Regions from separate parts of the Aminomonas paucivorans DSM 12260 genome, predicted to be linked through region 1. Evidence: predicted binding sites of a transcription regulator. Region 1 holds the regulator's gene; the other holds the start of a gene.

Region 1 (15,028 bases):
CCAGGTCCTCCGACGAAGGGTCCACCAGGATCGCCCCCCGCTCCGCCAGCTCCGAGGCCAGGGCGTCCCCTTCGTACTGATTGGTGCGACATCCCAGCACCACGAACCCCACCCGGTAGCCCGCCAGGGAAAGGGAGGAAGTCATGGGGTCTTTCGGGCCTCCCAGGAGAGGCGCAGGGCCCCGCAGGCCGCCGCGGCGGCAGTGGAGGCCCGAAGGATCCGGGGCCCCAGACCCACCGGGACGAATCCCTTCGCCCTCAGGGTCTCCACTTCCTGGTCCGACCAGTCCCCCTCGGGACCCACGGCCACGGCGGCGGCCTCCACGGGAAGACACCGTCCCAGGGGGACCGTTCCGGGGGCCAGAAAGGCCCCGAAGCGGGAGGGAGGCAGCGTCGCCTCCTCCAGCTCCCGGACCAGTACGGGGGGATGGAGCGTCGGGGGACGGAGGGAGCCGGACTGGCGGGTGGACTCGTCCAGGATCCGCCGCCAGCGGGAGAGCTTTCCCTCCTCCCGGCAGGATTCCAGGCGAGGGACGGAGCGCTCGCAGGCCAGCAGGCGGATCTCCGCCACCCCGAACTCCGCGGCCATGCGCAGCAGAGGTTCGAACTGGTCCGCCTTCAGGAGGGCCACGACCAACACCACCCGAAGGAGATCCGGGGACTCCGGCACCCGCTCCACCTCCTCCGCCTCCACCCGTCCCGCTCCCAGGCGCAGGCGCAGGAGGACCCGCCCCTCCCCGGACAGGCCTTCCAGCAGGGCTCCTTCGTACCGGCGGAGCACCCGGGTCAGGTGGTGGGCCTGGGCCTCGTCCAGGAGGTAGCGCCCCTCCCCGAGGAGGGTGCAGGCCTCAAGCCGGATTCTGGGCTGCAACACCCCACCACTCCCCCCGGGCACGGTCCTCTGCGGGATGAAGCCCCGCCTCCTCCAGTGCGGCGAGGAAGGTCTGCTTCTCCGTCCCCAGCAGCCCGGAGAAGAGGGCCCACCCCCCGGGCTTCAGGACCCGGCGCACATCGGGCAACAGCTGCAGGAGGGGTTCCAGGACGATGTTGGCGGTGAGCAGATCCACGGGCCCCGCAAAGCCCCGGAGCAGGTCTCCCTCCTCCAGACGCACCGCCCCCCGGAGATCGTTGAGGTCCAGGTTCTCCTCCACCTCCGCCAGCACCGCTCCGTCCAGGTCCCGAGCCACCACCGAGGCCGCCCCCAACTTGAGGGCCCCCAGAGAGAGGATCCCCGAGCCCGTGCCCACGTCCACCACCGAGTCTCCGGACTTCACCCGGGTCTCCATCAGCTCCAGGACGATCTGGGTGCTCTCGTGGTACCCCGTGCCGAAGGCGCTTCCGGGCTTCACCACCAGGGGGATGCGCCCCGGGGACTCCTTGCCCCGATGCCAGGGGGCCAGGACCACGAAGCGGCTTCCCACCTCCAGGGGGGGGAAGGCCTCCTCGCACTCCCGGTACCAGGGCTGGTTCTCGATGCGCCCCGTGTCCTCCACCTTCACCTCCGGCCAGGGCTCCAGGGCCTGACGAAGGCGCATCTGCCAGGTCCCCAGGTCTTCGTTGGAGCGAAAGTACGCCCGGACCCGAACCCCCTCGGGGAACTCCTGCACCTCCGAACCGATGCTCCCCGCCAGATCCACCGCCGTGGACAGGATCTCCTCCTGCCCGTTGCCCCCACGAAGGGTGATGTACCACCAGAAGCTGTCCATCCCGCAGGCCTCCCTTGAGCTTCCCACCCAAAATGAAGGGGGGAAGCGCTCTTGCGCTTCCCCCCGATTCTACACGCGGCGGCTCCGGCCACCTACCCGCCGAACCACCCTTTCAGCTTCTCCAGGATGCCCTCCTCCTGGCGCACCGAGACCTTCATCTCCTGGGCCAGGGCCTCCAGGAGCCCCCGCTGGCGCTCCGTCAGGTTCTTGGGCACCTCCACCCGGACGTGGACCAGCAGGTCCCCCCGCCCGCCGCCCCGAAGGCGGGGCATTCCCTTGCCCCGAACCCGGAGCACCGACCCGGGCTGGGTGCCCGAGGGCACCTCCAGGGTCTGGGGGCCGTCGAAGGTGGGAACCTGGACCTCGCACCCCAGGGCCACCTGGGGAAACGCCAGGTTCACCCGAACGTGCAGGTCTGCCCCTTGGCGCTCGAAGCGCGGGTCCGGGGTCACCTCCACCAGCAGGAAGAGGTCCCCGGGAGGCCCGCCCTGGAACCCCGCCTCCCCCTCTCCGGTCATGCGCAGCCGGGTTCCCGTGTCGATGCCCGGGGGGATGCGCACCTCCACCTTGTGGGGCACCCGGACCCGCCCCTGGCCCTTGCACTCCTTGCAGGGGCTGGAGATCACCTTCCCCTGCCCCTTGCATCGGACGCAGGGCGTCACCTGGACGAACTGGCCGAAGGGGGTCCGCACCGCCTGTTCCACCTGCCCCCGGCCGCCACAGGCGGGACACGTCTCCACCTTGGTCCCCGGTTCCGCTCCGGTGCCCCCGCAGCGGGCGCAGGCCTCCCAACGGGGGATGCGCAGCTCCCGCGACGCCCCCCGGTAGGCCTCCTCCAGGGTGACCGTGAGGGTGGTCTCCACGTCTGCCCCCCGACGGGGGGCGTTGGCCTGCTGGGCCCGGGTCCGCCCCCCGCCGCCACCGCCGAAGAGATCCCCGAAGAGGTCCCCGAAGAGGTCTCCGAAGGGGTCTCCCCCGGCGCCTCCGAACCCTTCGAAGGGGTTGCCCCCCGGAGGAGCGTCCCCCACATAGCCGAACTGGTCGTACTGGGCCCGTTTGGAGGGATCGTTCAGGACCTCGTAGGCCTCGTTGATCTCTTTGAACTTCTTCTCCGCATCCCCGTTCCCCGGGTTGGCGTCGGGGTGGTACTTGCGGGCCATCTTGCGGTAGGCCTTCTTGATGTCCTCCGGCGTGGCCTCCCGGGTCACCCCCAGGATGTCGTAGTAGTCCTTCTTACCGGGAGTCGCCACGAATCCTCACTCCCTAGGCCTGCCCCGCGTCGTGGAACTCCGCGTCCACCGTGGGACCGGCGGCCTCGTCCGAGGCACCCCCTCCGGGGGGCGGGGTCTCGCCCTGCTCCGCCTGGGCCTTTTCCTGGGCGTGGGCGTAGATCTTCTCGGAGATGCCGTGCAGAGCCTGGGTCAGCTCCTCCAGGGCCTTTCGGATGGCTTCTGCGTCTTCCTTCGCCAGGGTCTCCCGCAGGGCGGCGATCTTCTCCTCCACGGGGGTCCGCTCCTCTGGGGTGAGCTTGTCCCCCAGGTCCTTCAGGGTCTTCTCGGCGTTGTAGGCGAAGCTCTCCCCCTCGTTGCGGGCCTCCGCCAGCTCCTTTTTCTTGTTGTCCTCGTCCTCATGGCTCTCCGCGTCCTTGCGGAGCTTGTCGATCTCCGCCTCCGAGAGCCGGGAGGACTGGATGGTGATGTGCTGGGCCTTGCCGGTGCCCTTGTCCTTGGCGGTGACGTTGACGATGCCGTTGGCGTCCACCTCGAAGGTCACCTCGATCTGGGGGATCCCCCGAGGGGCGGCGGGGATGCCGTCCAGGAAGAACTTGCCCAGCTCCACGTTGTCGTTGGCCATGGGCCGCTCCCCCTGGAGCACCCGGACCTCCACCTGGGGCTGGCTGTCCGCTGCGGTGGTGAAGACCTGACTCTTGGAGCAGGGGATGGCGGTGTTGCGCTCGATGATCTTGGTGAACACGCCTCCCAGGGTCTCCAGACCCAGGGAAAGGGGCGTCACGTCCACCAGCACGATGCCGCTCTTCTCCCCGGAGAGCACCGCCCCCTGGATGGCCGCCCCCACGGCGACGCACTCGTCCGGGTTGATGCCCTTGGTAGGCTCCTTGCCCAGCAGCTCCTTCACCTTCCGCTGTACCGAGGGCATGCGGGTGGAGCCTCCCACCAGGAGGATCTTGTCCACCTGGGAAGCCTCCAGGCCCGCGTCCGCCAGAGCCCGCTTGGTGGGACCCACGGTGCGCTCCAGCAGGTCCTGGGTCATGTCCTCGAACTTCGCCCGGGTGAGGGTCAGCTCCAGGTGCTTGGGGCCGTTCTGGTCCGCGGTGATGAAGGGCAGGGAGATGGTGGTCTCCGTCATGGAGGACAGCTCCACCTTGGCCTTCTCTGCCGCCTCCCGGAGGCGCTGGAAGGCCATGCGGTCCTTCTTCAGGTCGATGCCCTCGGCCTTGCGGAACTCCTCCGCCATCCAGTCCACCACCCGGAGGTCCCAGTCGTCCCCACCCAGCAGGTTGTCTCCGGAGGTGGCCAGCACCTCGAAGACCCCCTCGCCCACGTCCAGGATGGACACGTCGAAGGTTCCCCCGCCGAGGTCGAACACCAGGATCTTGTGGTCCCCCTCCTTGTTCACCCCGTAGGCCAGGCAGGCGGCGGTGGGCTCATTGATGACCCGAAGCACCTCCAACCCCGCGATGGTGCCCGCGTCTTTGGTGGCCTGGCGCTGGGCGTCGGTAAAGTAGGCGGGACAGGTGACCACCGCCTGGGTGACCGTCTCCCCCAGGTACTCCTCCGCATCCCGCTTCATCTTCTGCAGGATCATGGAGGAGATCTCCTGAGGGCTGTAGTTCTTGCCGTCGATGAGGGTCTTGTGGTCCGACCCCATCTTGCGCTTGATGGAGATGATGGTGCGGTCCGCGTTCACGATGGCCTGACGTTTGGCCAGCTGCCCCACCAGCCGCTCCCCTTCCTTGGTGAAGGCCACCACGGAGGGGGTGGTGCGGTTGCCCTCCGCGTTGGGGATGACGGTGATGTTGTCCCCTTCCTTGACGGCGACGCAGCTGTTGGTGGTTCCCAAGTCGATGCCGATGACCTTTGCCATGGACAATCCCTTCTTTCCTCTCGCGAAAGAGATGAGTTTCTTCGATGTGGTTCCGTTTTTCACAGATCCGGCCGGCCCCCCTCAGGCGGCTGCGCCTCCCGGGCCGACCCGTGGCTCCTTCACGGTTTCCCGAGGTCAGGCTCCCCCCTCGTGCCGGGCCACCCGGACCCGGGCGGGGCGGATCACCTTCCCCCCCAGGAGGTACCCCCCCTGAAGCTCCTGGACGATGGTCCCGTCCCGGTCCGGGTCGGAGGTGGGCTCCACCCCCACTGCCTCGTGGAGGTTCGGGTCGAAGGCCCCTGCAGCGTCGATGCGCGCCAGGCCCAGGGATTCCAGGGCTCCCACGAACTGCCTTTCCACCATGGAGATGCCCTTGAGGAGGGAGGCGTCCGCCCCCTCCAGGGCCTGCAGGGTCCGACCCAGGTTGTCCAGCACCGGCAGGAGCAGCTCCACCGCCCCCTCCGCCGCCAGCTTGCGGTCCCGGGATCGGTCCCGTTCCACCCGGTTGCGGTAGTTGACGAAATCCGCCTTGTTCCGGGACGCCTCCTGCAGAAGGTCCTCGTAGTCCTGCTTCAGCTTGTCATGGGCCTCCTCCAGTTCCCTGAGGCGTCCTTCCAGCTCCGCCTTGCCGTGCCCCCTGCTGTGCCCCTTGACGGGCTCCTGCTCCGGGGCCGGATGCTGCCCCGAGGTTTCCGGGTTCTGTCCCTTCATGTCACTCCTCCTGAAACGAAAGGGCCGTCAGGGCCTCTTCGAGGACCGAGATGACCCGTTCGTAGTCCATCCTTCGGGGACCGATGATCCCCAAGATGGCGCGGTTGTCCCGGTGCACGCTGGAAGCCAGCACCAGGGAGCATTCCTTCATCTCCGGCACGTCGCTCTCCTCGCCGATGACCACCTTGACCCCCTGCTCCAGGGAGCAGCGGGCCACCATATCCGCCAGGCCCGATTCCTGTTCCAGGAGGGACACCAGAGCCTGGAGTCGCCCCAGATCCTGAAAGTCCGGCAGGTTGAGCATCTGGCTCACTGTTCCCGTGAAGACCCGGGGAGACGCGGCGGCGAGGATCTCCTCCAACGCCCCCAGGGCCACCCGACAGGAGCGGGAGAACTCCTCCAGTTCGTGGAGGAGGTACTGCTGGAGCACCGTGCGGACCTCCTCCCAGGTGCGACCGGAGGTGGCCAGGTTGATGCGCCGAGAAAGCTCGTCCAGGGCGTCCTGGGACAGATCGCAGGGAAGGGTCACGGTGCGATGGTGGATCAGTCCCCCCTGGAGCACTACGATGACCAGGGCATGGGCGGTGTCCAGGCGCAGGAAATCCACCCGCTGGAGGCTCATCTCCCGAAGGGGCGCCAGGGCCGCCACTCCCACATATTGGGTCAGGCGGCTCAACAGGTCCGAGGCGACGCTCAAGGAACCCTCCAGGTCGTTCCGGTGGTCCCGCAGGGATGCGGGCCACTCGAAGCCCCCCGCCCCGGCGATGCGTCTACGCTGAAGCACCGAGTCCACGTAGAGGCGGTAGGCCCGGGTGGTGGGGATCCGCCCCGCGGAGGCGTGGGGCTGGGAGAGAAAACCCAGGTCCTCCAGGTCGGACATCTCGTTGCGGATGGTGGCGGCGCTGTGGCCGGTCAGGTAGCGCTTGGAGACCGTCCGGGAACCGACGCTCTCGCCGCTTCGGATGTACTCGTACACCACCGAGAGGACCACTTCCAGCTGCCGTTCCGTCAGCATCCCCGCCACCCCCTCCGGGTCGCTAGCACTCTTTGCGGTCGAGTGCTAACACCTCATGGGACGAGGTAAGGGTACCAGCCTCCCCCCTCCATTGTCAACACAGGTCAAAGATCCCCCAAAACCGAGGGTAGTAGAATGAGCCAAACGATTGCCCACTGCGCAAGGAGGACTGGATGTTGATCGAGATGGAACGAACGGAACGAGCGGAGTCGCCCCCCACCCGGATCCTGCTGGTGCGACACGGGGAGTGCGCGGGCAACAGGGAAGGGCGCTTCCGCGGGCGGGTGGACTTCCCCCTCAACGAGACGGGACTCGCCCAGGCCCGTGCCCTGGCGGGTGCCCTGAAGTCCGTCCCCCTGGACCGGATCTTCACCAGCCCCCTCCTTCGAGCGAGACAGACAGCGGACTGCCTGGCGGAGGGGCGAGACCTACCCGTGGAGGTGCGGGAGGGGTTCACCAACGTAGCCCTGGGCCCCTGGGAGGGTCGACTGAAGGAGGAGATCGCCCAGGAATGCCCCGTGGAGTGGTCCCTGTGGCTGCACCACCCCGAGCGACTTCGCCTGCCCCAAGGGGAGACCCTGGGGGACGTGGCGCGCCGGGCCCTCTCCAATCTGGAGCACCTGGTCCGGACCTACCCGGGGTCGACCTTCGCCGTGGTCACCCACCGCACGGTGCTCAAGCCTCTTCTGGCGGCGTGTCTGGGCATGGCGGAACCCAGCTTCTGGAGGACCCACGTGGAAACCGCTTCCATCAGCCGCCTGCGCCACACACCCCGGCAGGGCTACTGCCTGACGGGTCTCAACGACACCCACCACCTGGAGTCGTTCCAGAGCGAATGGATCTGAAGGCGCTGAGGGATTAGGTCTATCGGCCTGTTTTTGTTGCGCAACTCTCCAAACCCCTTCTCGGGAAGGACAAGGCCTTCCCTCCCCCCTTCCCAAAGAGATTCATCAGGTATACCTTAGCCCCACCAAAGCGCGAAGCAGTTTGGACCCTCCCTGTGATCCCTTGTCGGAAACCCCCTCGCCCCCCTTCGGGGGGCGAGGGGGCCGAAGAAAGGAGGGTAGCCTTCGGGGCCACAGACCGGGTCGCTCCTTCCCGTTTTCCTCTCACGAAAGGGGTGTTCGTCCATGTCCTCGGAACCCTGCGAATGCAAGAAATGGTACATGAAAGTCCCCCACACCTTCACCATCCTGTTCCTTCTCATCGTCCTCTGCGCCGTGGCCACCCATTTCCTTCCGGCAGGAGAGTTCCAGCGAGTGGAAAACCCCGCCACCGGAAAGATGGCCGTGGTGGCGGGCACCTACCACCACGTGGATCCTTCTCCCGTGAGCTTCTTCAATACCTTCATCGCCGTCCAGAAGGGCATGGTGGATGCAGCAGCCATCTCCTTCTTCGTCTTCCTCTCCTACGCCTCCTTCTACACGGTCCTGAAGACAGGGGGGCTCCACGCCTTCATCGGCTGGCTGCTCCGGGTCATGAAAGGCAAGGAGATCGTCATCATCCCGGTGTTCATGTACGTCTTCGGACTGGCCGGGGCCATCTTCGGCATGTTCGAGGAGACCTTCGGGTTCATACCCCTCTTCGTGGGCTTGGCCATCGCCATGGGATACGACGCCATCGTGGGGATGTGCATGGTGGTGGTGGGGGTGGGCATCGGCTTCTCCGCCGCCTTCCTCAACCCCTTCACGGTGGGGCTGGCCCAGAAATTCGCGGAGATTCCGCTATTTTCGGGCATGGGATTCCGCATCGCCTCCTGGTTCGTCTTCATGACCTTCTCGGTGATCTGGGTCCTCCTCTACGCGCGAAAGGTCAAGAAGGACCCCACAAAGAGTTACGTCTACGGGGTGGATATGGGGGCCCTGAAACTGGACAACGAAGAACTGATGAACTCCAAGTTCCACCCCCGGGACATTTCCATCATGCTCCTGGTGGTCCTCTTCGTGGCCCTGCTGGTCTGGGGGGTCATCAAGAGGGGCTGGTACTTCGACGAACTGGCGGGGCTCTTCGTCATCATGGGCATCCTCTGCGCCGCCGTGGCGGGCTGGGGCCCCGACAAGATCGCCGAATCCTACGTGGAGGGCTTCCGGGACATCGTCTTCGGCGCTATGGTCATCGGCCTCTCCCGAGGCATCCTCATCGTCATGCGGGAGGGCAACATCATCGATACGGTGATCTACGGCCTGTCTCTACCCCTGGCCAGCTTCCCCGCCTGGTTCTCCGCCCAGGGGATGCTCTTCGTACAGACCATCGTCAGCTTCTTCATCCCCTCGGGATCCGGCATGGCGGCCACCACCATGCCCATCATGGCCCCCCTGGCGGACCTACTCGGCTTCACCCGCCAGACTGCGGTGCTGGCTTTCCAGTACGGGGACGGGTTCTCCAACATCTTCTTCCCCACCACCCTGTGCCCGGTCATCTGCTCCATCGCCAAGGTCCCCCTGGAGAAGTGGTGGAAGTTCTTCACCCCCCTGTTCCTGGCCCTGTACCTTCTTCAGATGATTTTCATCGGCCTTGCGGTCTCCATGGGGTACCAATAGGTCTCTTTACGGAAGGCGACAAACCGGGACGACGGTTCCACGGCGGGGCGGGGATTCCCCGTCCCGCTTTTCCCGAAAGGAGGCGTCTGCTTTGGAACGACTTGATCTGTTGCTCCTCGGGGGAACCCTGGTAGACCCTCGAGGAGGGACCTGCCGTTTGGGTTCCTTGGGCGTCCGGGGAGGGCGCATCGTCTTTCCGAAAGGGGAAAAGCCGGAGGCGACCCGGGTCCTGGACGCCTCCGGCCTCCTGGTGGCACCGGGCTTTGTGGATCTGCACATGCACGACGAGGAAAGGGAGGACCCCCACACGGTGGAGCGAGCGCTGCTCCTCCAGGGGGTCACCACCGCCCTGGCGGGAAACTGCGGCTCCGGCCCCCTGCTGAAACGGATCCGCCCCCATCGCACCTCCCCCTGGCTCCACCTGGGGTACCTGACGGGACACCGGGCCCTGCGGGAGGAGGTGGGCCTGACGGACGTGTACCTCCCCGCCTCGCCGGGACAGATCGACGCCATGAAGGCCCTGCTCCGAGAGGAGCTGCGCCAGGGCTCCTTCGGCCTCTCCTTCGGCCTGGAGTACGCCCCCCACACCTCCTCCGAGGAGATCCGAGCCCTGGCGGAGGAGCTGCGCCCCTTCCCCCACCGCTGGATCCCCGTGCACATCCGCTACGACGGCCCCCGCTGCCTGGAGGCGGTGCAGGAGGTGCTGGATCTGGCCCTGGAGACGGGGCTGCGCTTCGACCTCTCCCACTTCGGCAGCATGACCGCCTTCGGCTTCACCCGCCAGGCCCTGGAGCTGGTGGAGGCGGCCTGGGAGAAGGGAGCGGACGTGACCCTGGACTGCTACCCCTACGACGCCTTCTGCACCCACGTGGGCTCCGCGGTGTTCGACCCGGGATTCGAGGAGCGTTGGGGCAAGGGGGTGGAGGCTCTGGAGGCGGGAAGCGGCAGGTACCGGGGACGGAGGCTCACCCCGGAGACCTTCGCGGAGCTGCGGCGGGACGACCCGGAGGCTCTGGTGATCGCCCACGTGCTGAACGGTTCGGAGGTCCGGGAATGCCTGCGCCATCCCCGGTGCGCCCTGGCCTCCGACGCGGTGCTCCACCAGGGGCAGGGACACCCCCGTGCGGCGGGGACCTTCCCGCGGGGCCTTCGGCTTCTGCGGGAAGAGGGACTCTCCTGGCCCGAGGCGATCCGCCATGCCACCTCCCTCCCCGCGGAGATGGGCTGGCTCGACGCGGGAAGGCTGGAAGAGGGGGCCCCGGCGGACCTGGTGGTCTTCGACCCGGAGCGTCTTGTGGACCGGGCCACCTTCCAGGACCAGCTTCTCCCCCCGGAGGGCATTGCCTACGTGGTCCTCCGGGGCCAGGTGGCGGTGGACCACGGGACCATCGACCCCGTACCCCGGGGCTCCTTTCTCCTGCGCTGACCCTCGGGGCCGCCCGGCGGGCGGCCCCTTTCTTGACCCTTCTCCGAAGCAGGACCTATGATGGCGGCGTTTGCGACAAATCCAGAAGGAACAGGAGAACCCGCCATGCCCTTGGTACAGATTCGCTTCGTGGACGATAGGGAACTTTCCGGCGCCCTGGAGGCGCTGGGAGCGGACCCGCGGTGCCACAGCTTCTTCCATAGAAAACGAGAGACCCTTTGCCTGCAGTGCCTCCACGTGGACACCCGAGCGGCCAACGCCCTGAAGCAGGAACTCCTGGCCCGGGGTGGGGACGCGGCGGTACACGCCCATGCCATCGACCGGGGGGTGGGGGAGTCCTCGGTGCTCCTCTTCGGAACCCTTTCCCAGCTCCGCAGCCTGGAGGACAAGCTGGCCGCCATGCCCTACTGGGGGCTGGACGCCCTGCGCCGGAAACTGACGGAAGCCCTGACGGGACTGAGCCAGCGTCGATGGTCCCTTCCCCTCCCCGGGGGGCGTGCCCTCCCCCTGGGCGACCGGACCCGGATCATGGGCATCCTCAACCTCACCCCCGACTCCTTCCACCAGGAAAGCCGCCTGGACTCCCCGGACTCCTGCCTCGTCCGGGGGGAGGCCATGCTGGCCCAGGGGGCGGACGTGCTGGACCTGGGGGGGGAATCCACCCGTCCCGGGGCCGCTGCGGTGGACCCGGAGGAGGAGATCCGAAGGGTGGCCCCTGCGGTGAGGGCCCTGCGGTCCCGCTTTCCCGAGGCGGTCCTCTCCGTGGACACCACCAAGGCCGCCGTGGCCCGGGCCTGCCTGGAAGAGGGGGCGGACCTGATCAACGACATCTCCGGCCTCACCTTCGACCCGGACCTGGCCTCGACGGTGGCCCGAGGAGGGGCCTCCCTGGTGCTCATGCACATCCAGGGCGTCCCCCGGACCATGCAGCAGGCTCCGCACTACGAGAACCTTCTGGGAGAGGTGGCGGCTTTCTTCGGGGAGCAGATGGCCCGGGCAGCCCAGGCGGGTCTGGAACCGGAGCGGGTGGTCCTGGACCCGGGATTCGGCTTCGGGAAGACGGCGGAGCATAACTTGGAGCTTCTGCGACACCTGGAGGCCTTTTGTCCCCTGGGACGCCCCCTGTTGGTCGGGGCCTCCCGCAAGAGCACCCTGGGGACGGTCCTGGGACTGCCGGACCCGGCGAACCGGCTGGAGGCCACGCTGGCGGTCACCTCCCTCTGCGCCTGGCAGGGGGTGTCCCTGGTGCGGGTCCACGACGTGGCGGAAAACGTCCGGGCGGCCCGGATGGTGGACGCGGTGAGGGGGGTGGCAAGATGAGTCGGGTCGCCTTGGCCCTGGGGACCAACCTGGGGGACCGTCTGGGAAACCTGCGCCGGGCGGTGCGGGAGCTGACCGCGGCGGGCTGGACCGTGGAACGGGCCAGCGACGTCTTCGAGACCCCCCCCTTCGGGGACGAGGATCAACCTCCCTTCCTGAACGCCTGCCTGGTGGCCTCGGTGCCGGAGGAAGACCCGGAGGCGGCCTTAAGGTTTCTCAAGGACCTGGAGGGGCGGATGGGGCGGATCTCTCGGCACCGCAACGGCCCCCGGGAGATCGACCTGGACCTGCTCTTTTGGGACGACCGGGTCCTCCAGACCCCCGCGCTGACCCTCCCCCACCCGGGCATCCCCCAGCGCCCCTTCGTCCTGGTGCCCCTGCTCCAGGTGGCGGCGGACTGGGTACATCCGGCACTGCGCAAAACGGTGGCGGAGCTGGCCCGGGACGTCTCGTCGGAGAGGATCGTCCGGATCGTGTCCTTGAGCTGAGGGGAGGAGGAGTGGGGATGCGTCGTCCCGGTCTGATCCCGGTGGGTCTCGCCCTGGTGGCTGCCCTGGCCCTGACCCTGTGGTCCGCGTACCCTGCGGCGGCGGAGCTTCGAGTCCTTCGCCCCAAGGGAGCCTACCCCTTCTTCCTGGTACTTCGGGAAGAGGGAGACGAAGTCGCCCAGGCCTTCCTGCGTACCCCCACGGGGACCTATCCCCTCCGGGAGGTGGAGGGGCTGCGCCTGGCGGCGATGAGCCAGGCCCAATCCCGGGAGGACCAGGACAGGAAGGACGACCTGCTCTGGAAGCTCACCTTTCTGCCCGCCTCGGAGAAGGAACAGGGCGTGCAGATCTGGTTCGGGCACCTCACCGCCCTCCCCAAGCTCTGGGTGGTGGCGGCCCCCGTGGGCCCCACCCAATGGGACACCATGACCACCACCCTGCGGGTGCCCCGAGGCACGGCGGTGTACGTCTCCCCCCAGGTCCCCTCCTACGGGAAGCTGCCCGTGTACGAGGGGAAATCCGCCCTGACCTTCGTGTACTCCATCCGCCTCACCCCCCAGGGGCCCGCCTTCGTGCCAGTCCGGGAGGTCTACAGGCAGCTGGCGGAACACCAGGACACCCTCCGCAGGGGGGAGTACGAACCCCTCAAGAGACTGGCCTACCAACGGCAGATGGAGGACTATCTGGGCATCGCCCAAGGCAAGACCCCTTCCCTGGACGCCCTCAGGAGCTTCACCTGGAAGAAGCTCCTCTCCGTGGAGTGGCGCCCCTGAAGGAGTCCTCCAGCGAGAGGTGCGGCGAGACAAGCGAGGAGGGGATGGGCTCAACACGCCCATCCCCTCCTCAGTCATTTCCGTTCCTGTTCCATCGCCCCGCCCGTTCAGGGGGCGATCAGCTCTCCCGTGGCGGATCCCATGATGTTGCAGGTCGCCTCTGCCCGGATCACCGTCCCCTTGGGCACCGACCCGACGGAGAAGGTATCCGTCATCCCGTTGACGTCGGTCTGGGACGGGTACTCCTTCTGGGCCGCCAGCTTGCCCCCCACGAAGACGGAGATTCTCTGGACGTGGTGCTTCGCCGGATCGTTCACCCCGTGGGCCACCTGGACGGTCAACCGCCCCGAAGGGGCATCCAGCGAGAGGGTCACGGACTTGGGAGGATGCGCCCAAGCGCTTCCCCCCAGAAACACGCCTCCGAGAACCCACGCCAGAACCCAAACCTTTCCTAGCCTCATGTACCCCACCTCCTTCCTCCCCCGAAGGGGACCTTCCCTATCTTCTCAGGACGGACAACACCTCGTCCAGGTCGGGAAGGGTCTTGATCTCGTACACCTTGAGCCAGGCGGCCTTGCCCTCCTGATCCACCAGCAGGTTGGCCCGCTCGGAGAAACCCTGTCGTTCCCGGAAGAGCCCCAGGGACTGAGCAAACCCTCCGTGGGGCCAGAAATCCGCCAGAACGCGAAGCCGTTTCAGCCCCATGGAGTCCGCCCAGGCCTTCTTGCAGGGCACGGAGTCCACGCTCAGTCCCAAGGGGACCACCCCCGAAGCCTCAATGGCGTCGTAGGCATTTTCCAGTCCTTGCATCTGGTCTCGGCAGATCGGGGTCCAAGCTAGAGGGTGGAAGGACAGCAGCACCTTCTTCCCCCGCAGGGCGGACAGGGTCACGTCGTTTCCGTCCTGATCCTTCAGGGTCACGTCGGGGAGCAGGGTCCCCAGGGCGATGGGTTGGGTCATGGCGTTCTCCTCCTTCAATTTAGGCTGTGCGATGGTCCGGCTTCCTCGAAACCGGGGGCAGATCTAACGATAACGCTCCAAGAAGGCCCGCAGCTTTCCCGGGTCCCGACGCCGGGCATGCAGGGGTTCCTCGTTCTCTTCATAGGGGGCCAGGGCGCGGTGGAACACCCGCCGGGTCTCCCGGTAGAAGATCCCCACGGGGCAGGGATCGGTCTCCAGGGCCCTCAGCAGGGCCTGTTTGCGGTCCGAAGGGTCGTGGTCCTCCGGAAGGGGAACGGTGTGCTCCCGGAACCACCGGTAGGTGTGGATCCGGTTGAAGGAGACGCAGGGCTGAAGGAGATCCACCAGGGCGTAGCCCTCGTGGCGGATCGCCTCCACCAGGACGCGGTTCATCATCTCCCCGTCGCCGCAGAAGACCCGGGCCACGAAGGAGGCCCCCAGCGACAGGGCCACCGCCAGGGGATTGAAGGGTTCCGCCTGCACCCCCTCCACCTGGATGGGGGTGACGAACCCCACGGGGCTGGTGGGGGAGGCCTGTCCCTTGGTAAGGCCGTAGACCATGTTGTTGTGTACCAGGTGGGTCAATCGGGGGTTCCGCCGCACGGCGTGGAGGAAGTGGTTGCCCCCTTCGCCGTACATGTCCCCGTCCCCGCCGATGCACAGGACCCGCAGTCCCGGGTTGGCGGCCTGGATGGCCGTAGCCACGGGCAGGGCCCGCCCGTGCAGACCGTTGAAGAAATGGCTTCGGAAGTAGTGGGGCGTCTTGGCGGCCTGCCCGATCCCCGAGACCAGCACCAGGTCCTTCGGGTCCGTCTCCAGCTCCGCCAGGGCTCTCTTGAGGGCCTCCAGGATGGGGAAGTTCCCGCAGCCGGGGCACCAGGAGTTGTCGCCGGGGACGTCGTAGATCCGCGGATCCATGGTCATCCCTCCCGTCCTTCCAGGACCGCTTCCAGACGCGCCGCCGCGGTCTCCACGCCCATCTGGA
Region 2 (15,028 bases), 710 kb from region 1:
GCATCGGGAGGCGGGGTTGGAGTACCTTTCCGCCGCCACCTACCAGTCCGTCTCCGGGACGGGGTCGGTGGCGGTGGCGGAGCTGGAGGAGGGGGCCCGGGCGGTCCTGGAGGGACGGGAGGGGACCCCCTCCGTATACCCCCATCCCATCGCCTTCAACCTGCTGCCCCACATCGGGGCCTTCGACGACCAGGGGGTCTCGGAGGAGGAGTGGAAGATGGTGCGGGAATCCCGGAAGATCCTCCACCTTCCCGATCTGGCGGTGAGCAGCACCACCGTGCGGGTTCCCGTGTTCCGGGGACACGGGGAAGCCCTGGTGGCCCAGTTTCGGGAGGACCTCTCCCCGGAGCGGGCCCGGGAGATCCTGGCGGATGCCCCGGGGGTGCAGCTTGCGGACGACCCGGCCCGGGGCGTCTATCCCCTGCCCCGGGAGGCGGAGGGCACCGACCCGGTGTACGTGGGGCGGATCCGCCGCGACACCGGCCTTCCCCGAGCCCTGGCCCTGTGGGTGGTGTCGGACAACCTGCTCAAGGGCGCGGCCCTCAACGCGGTGCAGATCGCCGAGACCCTCTTCCCCGCCTAAGGGAGTGGGACCGATTCCTGGATGGTAGAATAGCGGCGGCGCGGCGGGGAAACCGTCGGGCCGCCGTTTTTGTGTCGAGAAAAGGGGAGTGGGGGCATGGGCCGGCGGGCGTTGGCAGGGATGGCGGTGTGGGTTCTCCTCGTGTGGTCCGGGGTGTCGTGGGCGGCCCCGGCTCCCTCGTCGGAGGTGCGGCTGACGGCGGACCAGCTTCGGTTCGACCCCGCCACGGAACGCATCGAGGCGACGGGGAACGTCCGACTCCTCAAGGGAGGGGCGGACCTTCGCGCCCTCAAGGGGCAGGGCTTCCTGGAAGGAAAGACCTTCCGCCTTCAGGGCAAGGTCCAGGGGGTCTTCCCCCGGGAGGGGCTTTCCGTGGACAGCGACGAGCTGCTGCTTTCCACGGAGGGGTCGCGGCAGATCCTGGAGGCCACGGGGAACGTGCGCCTCCACCGAGGCAAGGACCAGCTCTCCGCCGGGTTCCTCCGGTGGACCCTGGGGGGCAAGGCCTACCTGGCGAGGCAGGGCGTCCATGCCTCCTTCACCGCCTACCGCCTGGAGGCGGAAGAGGTGGGGCGGGATGGAGACGTCCTCTGGGCCAAGGGGGTCCGACGGTACGAGGACCCGAGTCAGGGCATCGTCCTATCCGCCTCCGGGGTGCGGGGACGCCTGGCGGGAGAACGGGTAGCGGAGCTGGAGGCCACGGGTTCCCTCGAGGGGACCTTCCGGGGCGCCAAGGGGGAGCCGGTGCGCCTGAGGGGGGAGAAGGGCATCTACTCCAAGGAGCGGGGCACGGTGGTGGTTTCGGGCAACGCCCGGGCGATCCAGGCCGACCGCACCGTCACCGCCGACAGCCTGGTGCTCCACCTGGACACCCGAAGGCTGGAGGCCCTGGGGAACCCCCAGCTGGTCTTCACCCTTCCCAAGGAGGGGAAACCGTGACCGTTTCCCGTCCGCCCCAAACCCTGGAGGTGCAGGGTCTGGAGAAGTCCTACAAGGGGCGTCGGGTGGTGGGGGGCGTTTCCCTGAGCGTCCGGGAGGGGGAGATCGTGGGCCTTCTTGGCCCCAACGGGGCGGGGAAGAGCACCACCTTCTACATGGTGGTGGGGCGCATCTACCCCGACGCGGGGCGGGTCCTCCTGGGGGATCGGGAGATCACCCATCTGCCCATGTACCGCCGGGCGCGGCTGGGTCTGGGGTACCTCCCCCAGGAGGCATCGGTGTTCCGTCGCCTCACGGTGCGGGAGAACCTGGAGCTGGTGCTGCAGGAGAACGGCCACGACGAGGAGAAGCGCCGGGAGACCGCGGACCATCTGGTGGAGGAGTTCGGTCTCCATCGGATCGTGGACGCCCCGGGGTACGCCCTGAGCGGGGGGGAGAGGCGTCGGGTGGAGATCGCCCGGTGCATGGCCATCATGCCCTCCTTCCTCCTCCTGGACGAACCCTTCAGCGGCATCGACCCCATCGCGGTGTACGACATCCAGCAGATCATCCTGGGTCTGCGCAACAAGGGCTACGGGATCCTGCTCACGGACCACAACGTCCGGGAGACCCTGGCCATCACGGACCGGACCTTCCTGATCCACCAGGGGCAGGTGGTGGTGGAGGGGTCCCCCCAGGAGGTGGCGGAAAGCGAGATCGCCCGGAAGTTCTACCTGGGAGACCGCTTTTCGTGGTAGCCCCCTGCGGCCGGGAGCGTCTCCATCGGGGGAAGGCGGTCCCACCTGCCCCGGCGAAGGAGCCCCGTGAGGTGCAGACAGGCCCGGCGGACCTCCGGAGAGAGCCCCACGCGAAGGTCCCGGTCCCGGGGCTGCACCAGAAGAAAGATCAGGTGGAGCCGATCCCGCAGAGAGCGCAGCTGGGCGTCCCAGGGAAAGTCGTGGGTCCCCGAAAAGATGGTCTCTCCCCCCGTGGGGGACTCCAGGCGGACCAAAGTCCCCGGAGAAAGGCCCAGGTCCGCGGCGTCCACCACCAGCAGCAGCTCCGGAGGGTTTCGAAGCAGCAGGGCCAGGTAGTTGTCCGGAACGGTCTCGCAGACCCGCACCCGCAACCCCTCGGGGGGGCGTCTTGCCAGCCGAGAGGCCACGAAGACCCCTGCCCCGTCGTCCCCTCGAAGGGGCTGCCCCACACCCCACAGCTCCGTCGTCATCCTTCGTGCTCCTTTCGTCCCTCTGCCCGCAGGGAGGTCGTTTCATGTCCGCTTCCATGACCCGCATGGTGCGCCACGCCTTTCGGATGATGCTGGGCACCTTTGCCAGCCGCGTGCTGGGCCTGGTGCGGGAGATGCTCACCGCCGCCTTCTTCGGCGCCACGCGACAGCTGGACGCCTTCTACGTGGCCTACACCCTGGCCAACCTGTCCCGCCAGCTTCTGGCGGAGGGGGCCCTGTCGGCGTCCTTCGTACCGGTGTTCACCCGCACGCTGGAGGAGGAGGGGCGACCCGCCGCCCACGCCCTGGCCCGGCAGGCCCTTTCGGTGCTCCTGGCGGTGGGGACCGGGGTGGTGCTTCTGGGGATCCTGGCCTCCCCCCTGCTGGTGGGGGTCATGGCCCCGGGGTTCTCCCCGGAGGACCGGGCCCTGGCGGTGACCCTCACCCGGTGGCTCTTCCCCTTCCTGCTTCTGGTCTCCGTGGGGGCCCTGGCCATGGGGGTGCTCAACAGCCTGGACAGCTTCTTCGTCCCCGCGGTGGCCCCCGCCGCGAGCAACCTGGCCTTCATTCTATGCCTTCTGGCCCTGTACCCGAACCCCACCCTGTGGGGCATGGTGGGGGCGGTCCTTCTGGGGGGGAGCTGCCACATGCTCCTCCAGTGGGGCTGGGCAGCCCGCATGGGGATGCCCCTCCTTCCCGCCGTCCCCCGTCGGGACAACCCGGAACTGCGCCGCATGATGGCCCTGTTCCTGCCTTACGCTGCGGGGCTCTCCCTGAACCAGCTCAATCCGGTGATCAGCCGGATGCTGGGGTCCTTCCTGGAGGGGGGGGCCATCTCGGTGCTCAACTACGCAGATCGGGTCCTCCAGCTGCCCCTGGGGCTCTTCGTCATCGCCATCTCCCAGGCGGTGCTGCCCCTCCTTTCCCGGCAGAAGCCGGAGGATCGCGAGGGCTTCCGGGACTTCCTTCGGGATGCTCTTCGGTTCAACCTCTTCGTGGTGCTTCCGGTCTCCCTGGGATTGCTCTTCTTCTCCCGAGAAGTGGTCCACCTGCTCTTCGTGCGGGGCGCCTTCGGCGGCTGGGCCTGGGACGCCACCGCCAAGGCCCTGGCCCTCTACGGGCTGGGGCTTCCCGGCATGGCCTGCACCACCGTGATCATGCGGGCCCTCTACGCCCGGGGCCTCCCCCGGGCGGCCCTGAAGGTGACGGGCTTCACCGTGGCGGCCAACCTGGCCGCAGGGGCTGCCCTGATGCCGTTTCTGTCCTACGCCGGACTGGCCCTGGGGACCTCTCTGGCCTTCTCCGGCGCCGCCTGGGTGGGGGTGCGGTGTCTCCAGCGGGACCTGGGCTACCCCTTGGTGCTCTTCGAACCCCGGTGGGCCCTGCGACAGGGAGGCTGCTGCCTGGTCCTGGGGGCGGGGCTTTTCCTCTTCCGCACCCTTTGGGCGTATCCTCTGGAGGCGGGGGCAGGGCTTCGGGCGGCCTGGTTGGGCGGGGCGTTTCTCCTGGCCCTGGGGTTGTACGGAGGGGTGACGTGGGCGGCGGGGTCGCCGGAGTGGGGGTGGCTTCGCGGCGCCGCGAGGAAGGACCCGCCGAAGGAGAAAGGGGTGGAGTGAGGCATGAAACGGTTTCGAGGGAAAGGGTGTCTCCTGCTGGCGGGGATGCTGTGTCTGGGGTTTGCCGCGACGGCTTCGGGGATGGACGAGGCCGCCCTGAATCGGTTGATTGAGCGGCGCACCGCGGTGTGTTTCCACGAGGGGCAACGGCTGGGAGACATGGTTCTGGGGGCACGGGCTCAGTTCCAGTTCGTCCTGGTGGACCGTGCCCTCTCGGAGGCCCTGGCGAAGGCGGAGTTTTCCCCCGAATGGCTGCGCTACCAGGGCCGCCACTTCGGCAGCGATGCCGTACGAGGAAAGACTTTGTTCGCCGTGCAGTTCGTCACCGCCAAGCCCATGACCTTCGACCCCACCAGGCTTCGGGTGGGGGACCACCGCGTCACGAGCGCCGACGTGCTCACCCGGCCGGATCGGTTGCCCCAGGGGGATCTGCCCAGCGGCACCGACGCGGTGCTGGCGGTGGCGGTGCCGGGGAAGCTGAAGCCCGGGAGCGTGGTGGTCCTGGGATACGGGGACGACGGGGTGTCCTTCGATGTCCCCGTCCGGTAGGGCGGACGAGGCGGGTTGGCGGAACCCGGGGAAAAGGACCGAAGGAGGAGGAACCATGCACGTCTATCGTTGCGCCGAGTGCGGACACCGTTTCGAATCGGAGGATCACGCAAGCCGCTGTCCCGAGTGCCGCTGCAAGGTGCTGATCCACGAGGCGGGAGAGCGTCGCCGGGGCAAAGGGTGTTCCTGCGGAGGCTCCTGCGGCGGTTGCGGGGGCTGTTCCCATTGACTTTGGTTGCCGGGGATCCCTTTCTCACCCTGGGCATCGAGACCAGTTGCGACGACACCGCCGTGGCGGTCCTGGAGGGCCCCCGGCGGGTCCTGGCCGCAGGGCTTTCCAGCCAGGTGGAGGACCATGCGCCCCACGGAGGGGTGGTGCCGGAACTGGCCAGCCGCAAGCACCAGGAGGCCATCCTTCCCCTGCTCCACCAGGTCCTGGATCGGGCGGGGATCCGCAACCCCGCCCGGGAGCTGCACCTGGTGGCGGTCACTTCCGGCCCCGGCCTCATGGGATCCCTCCTGGTGGGGGTCATGACCGCCAAGGCCCTCTCCCAGGCCTGGGAGGTGCCCCTGGTGTCGGTGAACCACCTGGAGGGGCATCTCTTCGCCAACGTGGTGGCCCACGGGGACCTCAAGCCTCCCTTCCTCTGCCTCATCGTCTCCGGAGGGCACACGGAGATCCTGCTGGTGCGGGCCTTCGGGGACTACCAGGTTCTGGGGGGAACCCGGGACGACGCGGCGGGGGAGGCCTACGACAAGGTGGCCAAGCTCCTGGGCCTGGGCTATCCCGGGGGGCCCGTGGTGGACCGTCTTGCCGCGACGGGAAACCCGGAGGCCTTTCCCCTTCCGGTGCCCCTCTCCGGCTCCGGGGTGGTGGAGTTCAGCTTCAGCGGTCTGAAGACGGCGGTGCTCTGGGTCCTGAAGCGGCTGGAGAAGGACGGTCTTCCCGTTCCGGTGGAGGACCTGTGCGCCTCCTTCCAACGGGCCGCCGTGGCCTCCCTCCTGGAGAAGACCCGGGTCGCGGTGGAGCAGACCGGGGTGCGCCAGGTGGCCCTTTCGGGGGGAGTGGGGGCCAACAGCGCTCTTCGCGCGGGGCTGGAGGAGGAAGGGGCGCGCCGGGGATGGCGGGTGTACCTCCCTCCTCGGGACCTGTGCACCGACAACGGGGTCATGATCGCCGCGGCGGGCTACTCCTCCTTCCGGCGGGGCATCCGCTGCGACGTCACCTTCGCCCCCGACCCCTCCTGGGAGCTGAACGCCTAAGTCAAAAAACATCAAAACAAGTCATTCGGAGGAGCTTGCCCGGAAAATCAGGCGGCCTATTCGGAGAGAATCGCCCTGATTCCCCTTGAGGGAAGAAGGGGGTTTGCCTAGACTTTGGCCCGGAAGGTTTAGCACTCGGTCGACGTGAGTGCTAACACGAAACCACATCCTGTATGAGGAGGGATTGCATCATGCAGCTGAAGCCGCTGGGCGACCGTCTGGTCGTCAAGGCCGTGGACAAGGAAGAAATGACCAAGGGAGGCATCGTCCTGCCCGACACCGTGAAGGAAAAGCCCGTGGAGGGCGAAGTGGTGGCGGTGGGCACCGGCAAGGTGCTGGACAACGGCCAGAAGCTCCCCATGGAGGTCAAGGTGGGGAACCGGGTCATCTACAGCAAGTATTCCGGGACGGAAGTCAAGTTCGACGGGGAAGACTACCTCATCCTCAGCGAGCGGGACGTCCTCGCCGTCGTCGAGAAGTAGTCCCGACGACCCCGCAAACCCTACAGGAATTCTAAGGAGGTCAAGACCACCATGCCGAAAGTGCTGCTGTTCAAGGAAGAAGCCCGCCGTGCCCTGGAGAAGGGCGTCAACAAGGTCGCCGATACCGTGGGCGTGACCCTCGGCCCCAAGGGGCGCAACGTGGTGCTGGAGAAGAAGTTCGGCTCCCCCACCATCACCAACGACGGCGTCACCATCGCCAAGGAGATCGAGCTGGAGGATCCCTTTGAGAACATGGGGGCCCAGCTCCTGAAGGAAGTGGCCTCCAAGACCAACGACGTGGCGGGCGACGGCACCACCACCGCCACCGTGCTGGCCCGGGCCATGATCCGGGAAGGCCTCAAGAACGTGGCCGCCGGCGCCAACGGCATGCAGCTTCGCCGGGGCATCGAGAAGGGCGTGGACGTGGTGGTGGAGGAGCTGAAGAAGCAGGCCATCTCCGTGAAGGAGCACGCCAAGATCGCCCAGGTGGCCTCCATCTCCGCCAACGACAAGCGGGTGGGGGAACTCATCGCCGAGGCCATGGACAAGGTCACGGAGGACGGGGTCATCACCGTGGAGGACAGCCAGACCGTGGGAACCACCCTCGAGATGGTGGAGGGCCTCCAGTTCGACAAGGGCTACGTGAGCCCCTACATGATCACCAACCCCGACCGGATGGAGGCCGTCCTTGACGACGCCAACATCCTCATCCACGACGGCAAGATCAGCAACGTGAAGGACATGCTCCCGGTACTGGAGAAGGTGGTCCAGACCGGAAAGCCCCTCCTGATCATCGCCGAGGACGTGGAGGGCGAGGCCCTGGCCACCCTGGTGGTGAACAAGCTGCGGGGGATCCTGCAGGTGGTGGCCGTGAAGGCCCCGGGCTTCGGCGACCGCCGCAAGGCCATGCTTCAGGACATCGCCGTGGTCACCGGCGCCAAGGTGGTCAGCGAGGAGATCGGCATCAAGCTGGAGAACGCCGACCTGTCCATGCTGGGCAAGGCCAAGAAGGTTCGGGTGGGCAAGGAAGAGACCACCATCGTGGAGGGCGCCGGGGATCCCCAGGCGATCCGCGATCGGGCCGCCCAGATCCGCAAGGAGCTGGAGGATTCCACCTCCGAGTACGACAAGGAGAAGCTCCAGGAGCGGATGGCCAAGCTGGTGGGCGGCGTGGCCGTCGTCCAGGTGGGTGCCGCTACGGAGACGGAGCAGAAGGAACTGAAGCACCGCATCGAGGACGCCCTCAACGCCACCCGCGCGGCGGTGGAGGAAGGCATCGTCCCCGGAGGCGGCGTCTCCCTGGTGGCCAGCGCCAACGCTCTGGACGACTTCATCGCCAAGCTGGAGGGCGACGAGAAGACCGGTGCCAGCATCGTCCGCAAGGCCCTCACGGAGCCCCTGCACCTCATCGCCAGCAACGCGGGACTCCAGGGCGACGTGGTGGTGGAGAAGGTCCGCACCCTGAAGAAGGGGGAGGGGCTCGACGCGGCCACCGGCGAGTATGTGGACATGATCGTCTCCGGGATCATCGACCCGGTGAAGGTCACCCGGAGCGCCGTGCAGAACGCCGGTTCCATCGCCGCCATGCTTCTCACCACCGATGTGCTGGTGGCGGACAAGCCCGAGAAGAAGAGCGACATGCCCCAAATGCCCGGCGGCGGCATGGGCGACTACGACTAGATCCTTCCCCTCGTCACCGGAAGCCCCCGCCTTCGGGCGGGGGCTTTTTTGATCCTCCCCCGGTTCCCTTGGAGGGGTCGGGGGGTTGTGGCATACTCGAACGGGCCGCATGGCCCCACACCAGATACGGGAGGCGCTTGGGTATGGAGGTTCACGACAACATCGTCATCCTCGATTGCGGGTCCCAGTACACCCAGCTCATCGCCCGGCGCATCCGGGAGCTGTCGGTGCACAGCGAGATCCTTCCCTGGGACAGCGATGCGGAGGAGGTCCTGCGGCGCAATCCCAAGGGGATCGTGGTCTCCGGAGGTCCCCGGAGCTGCATCGAGCCCGACGCGCCTCGGCTGGACGAACGGCTCCTGCGGTCCGGGATCCCCCTGTTGGGGATCTGCTACGGCATGCAGATGCTGGCCCACCAGCTGGGGGGACGGGTGGAACGGGCGGGGGCGGCGGAGTACGGCCGCGCCCGGGTGGAACGGGCTTCGGAGACCTCGGCGCTTCTGGAGGGGCTGCCGGCTTCCCTGCAGGTCTGGATGAGCCACTGGGATCAGGTCACCGGGTTGCCTCCGGGGGCTCGGGCGGTGGCGGTCAGCGAAGGGGGTGCCCTGGCGGGCTTCGAAATGGGGGACGGTCGCATCGGGGCGCTGCAGTTTCACCCCGAGGTGGCCCACACGGAACAGGGGACGGAGATCCTCCGGCGCTTCCTCTTCCGGATCTGCGGCTGCGACCCTACCTGGAGGCTTGAGGACTGGATCGACCGCACCGTGGAGGAGATCCGGGAAAAGGTGGGGGCGGAGCGGGTGCTCTGCGGCCTGTCCGGGGGAGTGGACTCCACGGTGGCGGCGGTGCTCACCGCCCGGGCCCTGGGGGACCAGCTTCAATGCCTCTTCGTGGACAACGGGCTGCTTCGCAAGGACGAGGCGGACCAGGTGATGGATACCTACCGGGTTCTGGATCTCTCGGTGCACCGAGTGGACGCGGGGGGCCGCTTCCTGGGGGCACTGGCGGGGGTCACGGACCCGGAGGCCAAGCGCAAGGCCATCGGCTGGACCTTCGTGGAGGTCTTCGAGGACGTCGCCGGAGGGCTGGGAGGGGCTGCATGGCTCCTCCAGGGGACCCTCTACCCCGACGTCATCGAGAGCGGCCACCAGGGGAAGGGAGCTTCGGTGATCAAGTCCCACCACAACGTGGGGGGGCTGCCGGAGATCATGAAGATGAAGGTCCTGGAGCCCCTTCGGGACCTCTTCAAGGACGAGGTGCGCCAGATCGGGCGCCTGCTGGGCATCCCGGAGGTCTTCGTGGCCCGGCAGCCCTTCCCCGGTCCGGGGCTGGCGGTGCGGTGCCTGGGAGAGGTGGTGGAGCCTCGACTGGCGCTGCTCCGGGAGGCTGACGCCATCTTCCGGGAGGAGATCGCCGCGGCGGGGCTCTACAACCAGCTCTGGCAGGCCTTCTGCGTCCTTCTGCCCACCCGCTCCGTGGGGGTCATGGGGGATGTGCGGACCTACGCGGAGACGGCGGTGCTCCGGGCGGTGGAGTCCCAGGACGGCATGACCGCCGACTGGGCCCGTCTGCCCTACGACCTGCTGGACCGGACCGCCCGGCGGATCTGCAACGAGGTTCCGGGGATCAACCGGGTGACCCTGGACATCACGGGCAAGCCTCCCTCCACCATCGAGTGGGAGTAGGGACCTCACCGACATGACCGCCCTTGCGGGTCTGGAGGAGCTGTTCGAGGACCTGGCGGCGGGACGCTGTACCGTGGAGGCGGCCCGGAAACGGCACGGTCTCCTGTGCCGCGGCCTTGCGGGTCGGGAGGTGCGGTTCGACTGGGACCGCCCCTCCCGCAAGGGCATCGGAGAGGTGGTGTACTCCCCGGGCAAGGAGTTCGGGCACCTGGAGGGGATCCGGGACGAAGCCTTGAGGCGGCGGGCCAACGTGGCCTTCAGCCGCCTGGAGGGGGAGGTGGCCCGTCGGCTGGGAGGGACGATCCCGGAGTGGTCCTACGAGCCCCGGTCGCGTTTGGGGACCCTGGTCTGCGTGCCCCCGGAGACCCGAGGGCGCGTGGCGGTGGTGGCGGCGGGCACCACGGACATCCCCGCAGCGGAGGAGGCGGCGGGGATCGCCGGTTTCTCCGGCTGCGGGGTGGACCGGTTTTACGACGTGGGGGTTTCGGGGATCCATCGGCTTTTCGAGGTGCTGCCCTCCCTGCGGGAGGCGGACGTGGCGGTGGTGGCTGCGGGGATGGAAGGAGCCCTGCCCAGCGTGGTGGCGGGGCTGGTGCCCGGGTTGGTGATCGGCCTTCCCACCTCCGTGGGGTACGGGATCGCGGAGGGGGGGCGGACGGCCCTCCGGGCCATGTTGGCCTCCTGCTGCCCCGGGCTCGTGGTGGTGAACATCGACAACGGCGTGGGGGCGGGGCTTTCCGCCGCCCTGGTGGCTCGGGGCAGGGGCTGCGAGGGAGCTACAGGTCCCTCCGGGCACCCGACCCCAGGTAGTTTCGGATGCGGAGGTCGCACCTCCGAAGATCCCGAAACAGGGGGGATTCGGGGGCCGTTCCCTCCGGGGTGACCTGGATCAGCACCACCGGACGGATCAGGTCCTCCCCTCCCGCGGAGACCACCACCCCCACGGATCGGTCCGAAAGCTCCACGATGGAGCCGGGAGGGTAGAGGCCGAAGCTGGTGAGGAGGGTCCTGCTGGCCCGGGGGTCGAAGTGTTGTCCCGTGTCCCCCAGGATGAGGTTCATGGCATCCCGGGAGGGCAGGGACTGTTTGTAGGCCCGCTCGGCGGTGAGGGCGTCGAACACGTCCGCCACGGCGGTGATCCGAGCCGCCTCGGGGATTTCCTCCCGGCGTAGCCCGTCGGGGTAGCCGCAGCCGGTCCACCGTTCGTGGTGCCATCGGATGACCGCGCGGATGGGGGCGGAGGTCACCTCTCCCTGGAGGGCCAGTTCCTCCCCCCAGGCGGAGTGCTGCTTCATCAGGGCGAACTCCCGGTCGTCCAAGGGGCCCGGCTTGTTCAGCACCTCCAGGGGGACCTGGGCTTTCCCCAGGTCGTGGAGGAGTCCCCCCAGGACGATCTGTTCCACCAAGTCCGGTTCCTGCGGGTGGAGGCGCTGGGCCAGAAAGCCCGCCAGGGCCGCCACGTTGAAGGAATGGACGAAGGTGTATTCGTCCCATCGGTGGACCCGGGCAAGGGAGAGAAGCACCTGGGGGTTCTTCAGGATTTCCTGGGCCAGGGTCTTTCCCGTGGCCACCAGAGGCACCAGAAGTTCCGGCGTCATGGGCTGGCGGCGCACCGACTGGAAGAGCCCCTGCACCTGCGAAACCGCCTCGCGGCTCACCTCCCGGTCGATGACTGCCTGGTTCTGGGCCAGGACCACCTCCAGGAAGGAGTCTACGCTTTTCAGGGAGACGGAGGTCTCCATGCGGATGGAGATTCCTTCCACCCCGGAGGAGCGAAGACGGTCCAGCACCTTGGGCAGCGAGGCCCCGAGGAGGGACAGCCGAAGCCCTTGAGGCAGGAGCAGCGCTCCCTCCGGAGAGGTCACGTCTTCCGCCACGACCCCGTCGTAGGTGTCCAGGGACTGAAGGGGAACCCGAACGATCGAGCCTTCCTGCTCTGCCACATCGTCACCTTCTTGGGCGAGTCTGGAGTCATTATAGCAGGAAGGGAAACAGGGATCGGCGCGAAGCGCCGCGGGTCCGGTCGGACAATCCAAGGAGGGGTTTGCATGGGTCGGGAAGCTCGGCAAGAGGTGGGGCGTCGCATCCGCAACAGCCCCGTTCCGTTCGTGGCGTTGCTTCTCGGGGTCCTGGGGCTCACCTGCTGGATGGCTCTGCCCCTGTTGCGTCCCCTGGCCTGGTCGGCGGTGTTCTCCTACTTCGCCTACCCCGCCTATCGGTTCCTTCACCAGCGCGTCTTCGGGGGGCGGTGGGCCAACCTGGCGGCGGCCCTCACCACGGGGATCATCCTCCTCTTCCTGGCCATCCCTCTGGGGACGGTGGCGGTGTCTTTGGGCCGAGAGGCGGTGCGCCTCTACGGGGTTCTGTCCGAATGGTTGCCCCTTTTGGACCGAGAGGGGGTGGACGCCCTCCTTTCCCGGGTCCACGCCTCCGGAGCCTCCGTGCTGGGCCCCCTGTTCTTTCGCGTTCCGGAGCTGAAGGCCCTGTTGGGGGAGACGGGGCGTTGGGTCGGGGCGGGCCTGACGGCCCTTTCTCGGGGGATGGTGGCCAACGCCTTCCACTCGTTCTTCAGCCTGGTGGTGATCACCATCTCCTCCTTCTTCCTGGTGCGGGACGGGAGGGCCATGGTCGCCTTCGTGGGGGACCTGCTCCCCCTGCCGTTCCACGAAAAGAAGGCCCTGTCCCTGCGGACGCAGAAGATGCTCCAGGCGGTGGTCTACGGCATCATGTTCACCGCCGCCATCCAGGCCACCCTGGGGGGGCTCGGCTGGTGGTTCGTGGGGCTTCCCCATCCCGTCTTCTTCGGCGGGGCGATGTTCGTCACGGGCATGATCCCCTTCGTGGGAACCCCGGTGGTCTGGGCCCCCGGGGGGATCGTCCTTCTGATGACGGGACACACCCAGGAGGGCGTCCTTCTGCTCCTCTGGGGGGGAGGCGTGGTGAGCACCGTGGACAACTTCCTGCGCCCCCTGTTCATCTCCGAGGGGAGCAAGGCCCACGTGCTTCTGGTGTTCGTGGGGGTGCTGGGGGGGCTGGCGGCCTGGGGTTTTCTAGGGCTCTTCCTGGGGCCCATGCTTCTCTCCTTAAGCCTTTTTCTGTTGGAGAGCTACCGGACGATCCTGAGGGAGGGGGAGCGAAGGGCTTCTTCCGGGGATGGAGGTGGAACATGATCCTGTTGGTGGGGGTTTGCGGCTACAAGGACAGCGGGAAGACAACCCTATGCAGGGAGATTCTGGAGAGGCTGGAGGCCCGAGGGGTCCGCACGGGGTACGTGAAGCGCACCGCAGAGCCGGTCCTTTCCCCGGTAGGGACGGACTCCGGCGGGGTCCTGGGGGATCGGGGGGATGCGGTGCTCTGGGGGCCCGACGGCATCCGCTACGAGGCGGGCTCGCCGGAGGAGGACCCGAGGCGGTGGGTGGGGAGGTTTTTCGCCGATCGAGACCTGGTCCTTCTTGAAGGAGGCAAGGAGATCCCGGTCCCCAAGATCTGGGTGCGAGCCCCCGGGCATCCGGTGCCGGAGGGAATCCCCGGGGTCCTGGGGGTCTACGACCGTACCGTCCCGGGGGACGGGGTGACCCTCTTCGGGCCGGACACCCTGGGCCACCTGGTGGACCGGTTCGAGGGGATGTTGCCGGACCGGGAAAACCGGAGCTGTCGAGTCTTCGTCGAGGGACGCCCCCTGCCCATGAAGGGCTTCGTGGCGGGCTTCGTCCGGGGGGGGCTTCTGGGGATGCTCCGTTCCCTCAAGGGGGTCGAGCTTTCGCAAGGTTGGGTGTCCGTGGGGGTTCGGGCGGAAGAGGACGGGGGATCGGAAAAGACGGAATTGGGTTGACCTTTTGCCCCGTCCCTTCTGCTTGTGCGCTTCTCGGGGTCTGTCTATAATGAACTTCGCTTTTGTTCCGTTCCCGGGAAAGCCGGGAGAGGCTTTCGGGTTTATCTGCTGAAGGAGGGTTCGTGATGGGTGTTTCGTGGATTGGGGTGGTCGGCGGCGCGGGGGTCTTGGCGCTGCTCTTTGCCTTCGTGGCGACCGGCAAGATCAACGCGTTTAAGGTGGAAAACGACCGGATCAACGAGCTTTCCGGCATCATCCAAAAGGGCGCCATGGCGTTCCTCTATCGGGAATACAAGGCCCTGGTCCCCTTCGTCCTTCTGGTGGCGGCCCTGCTGGCCTTCAAGATCAACGTGCCTAATGCGGTGTGCTTCGTGAGCGGTGCCCTCTGCAGCGCCCTGACGGGCTACGTGGGGATGCGGGTGGCCACCAAGTCCAACGGCAAGACCGCCTACGGCGCCTCCCAGGGCATGAACTCCGCCCTGCGGATTGCCTTCACCGGCGGCAGCGTCATGGGCATGACGGTGGTGGGTGTGGGCATCCTGGGCATCGTGGGGATGTACGTCCTCTACGGGGACGCCAACGTCATCGCCAGCTTCGGCTTCGGCGCCAGCTCCATCGCCCTCTTCGCCCGGGTGGGCGGGGGCATCTACACAAAGGCGGCGGACGTGGGGGCGGACCTGGTGGGTAAGGTGGAGGCGGGCATCCCGGAGGACGACCCCCGGAACCCTGCGGTCATCGCGGACAACGTGGGGGACAACGTGGGGGACATCGCCGGCATGGGGGCGGACCTCTTCGAGTCCTACGTGAACTCCATCATCGCCGCCATGGCCGTGGGTGCCCTGCTCTTCGGGGTGGCTGGGGTTGCCTACCCCCTGTTCCTGGCGGCCATCGGCATCGTGGCCTCTATCCTGGGCACCTTCTTCGTCCGGGTGAAGGAGGGAGGAGATCCCCAGTTCGCCCTGCGCATGGGTCTCATCTCCACGGGTCTCTTCATGATCCTGGGGGCCTTCTTCGTCACCCGCTGGATCTTCGATGACCTGACCCTCTTCTGGGCGGTGGTGGGCGGCGTGGCCTCCGGGGTCATCATCGGCTACATCACCGAGATCTACACCTCCTCCAGCTACGGTTCCGTCAAGGAGATCGCCAACGCCTCCAACACCGGGGCGGCCACGAACATCCTGGCGGGCATCGG

Evidence for each region. Region 1 encodes HrcA, which represses chaperone genes, less so after heat shock. Its sites were predicted from a motif close to TTAGCACTCNNTNNNANNGAGTGCTAA; they were not measured.
Region 2: a site for HrcA is predicted at 6,286-6,312, ahead of groES (co-chaperone GroES). Genes of this name have one in related genera too.

What each region holds. Positions count from the first base shown of each region.
Region 1 is NZ_CM001022.1:1,091,036-1,106,063, reverse strand. Features, by position in the region: gene APAU_RS05060 (MiaB/RimO family radical SAM methylthiotransferase) at 1-145, opposite strand, end outside; gene APAU_RS05055 (RsmE family RNA methyltransferase) at 142-873, opposite strand; gene APAU_RS05050 (50S ribosomal protein L11 methyltransferase) at 848-1,705, opposite strand; gene dnaJ (molecular chaperone DnaJ) at 1,798-2,955, opposite strand; gene dnaK (molecular chaperone DnaK) at 2,969-4,810, opposite strand; gene APAU_RS05035 (nucleotide exchange factor GrpE) at 4,946-5,521, opposite strand; gene hrcA (heat-inducible transcriptional repressor HrcA) at 5,523-6,536, opposite strand; gene APAU_RS05025 (histidine phosphatase family protein) at 6,710-7,381, shown strand; gene APAU_RS05020 (YfcC family protein) at 7,703-9,076, shown strand; gene APAU_RS05015 (amidohydrolase family protein) at 9,168-10,502, shown strand; gene folP (dihydropteroate synthase) at 10,608-11,822, shown strand; gene folK (2-amino-4-hydroxy-6-hydroxymethyldihydropteridine diphosphokinase) at 11,819-12,310, shown strand; gene APAU_RS05000 (hypothetical protein) at 12,328-13,083, shown strand; gene APAU_RS04995 (LamG domain-containing protein) at 13,191-13,544, opposite strand; gene APAU_RS04990 (redoxin domain-containing protein) at 13,582-14,043, opposite strand; gene APAU_RS04985 (thiamine pyrophosphate-dependent enzyme) at 14,107-14,961, opposite strand; gene APAU_RS04980 (2-oxoacid:acceptor oxidoreductase subunit alpha) at 14,964-15,028, opposite strand, start outside.
Region 2 is NZ_CM001022.1:1,805,815-1,820,842, reverse strand. Features, by position in the region: gene APAU_RS08670 (aspartate-semialdehyde dehydrogenase) at 1-583, shown strand, start outside; gene APAU_RS08665 (LptA/OstA family protein) at 680-1,522, shown strand; gene lptB (LPS export ABC transporter ATP-binding protein) at 1,519-2,259, shown strand; gene APAU_RS12630 (hydrogenase maturation protease) at 2,232-2,729, opposite strand; gene murJ (murein biosynthesis integral membrane protein MurJ) at 2,774-4,345, shown strand; gene APAU_RS08645 (hypothetical protein) at 4,349-4,894, shown strand; gene APAU_RS13545 (FmdB family zinc ribbon protein) at 4,950-5,123, shown strand; gene tsaD (tRNA (adenosine(37)-N6)-threonylcarbamoyltransferase complex transferase subunit TsaD) at 5,120-6,157, shown strand; gene groES (co-chaperone GroES) at 6,349-6,639, shown strand; gene groL (chaperonin GroEL) at 6,691-8,319, shown strand; gene guaA (glutamine-hydrolyzing GMP synthase) at 8,463-10,004, shown strand; gene larB (nickel pincer cofactor biosynthesis protein LarB) at 10,018-10,887, shown strand; gene APAU_RS08610 (HD-GYP domain-containing protein) at 10,781-11,947, opposite strand; gene APAU_RS12625 (AI-2E family transporter) at 12,053-13,174, shown strand; gene APAU_RS08600 (molybdopterin-guanine dinucleotide biosynthesis protein B) at 13,171-13,836, shown strand; gene APAU_RS08595 (sodium-translocating pyrophosphatase) at 13,962-15,028, shown strand, end outside.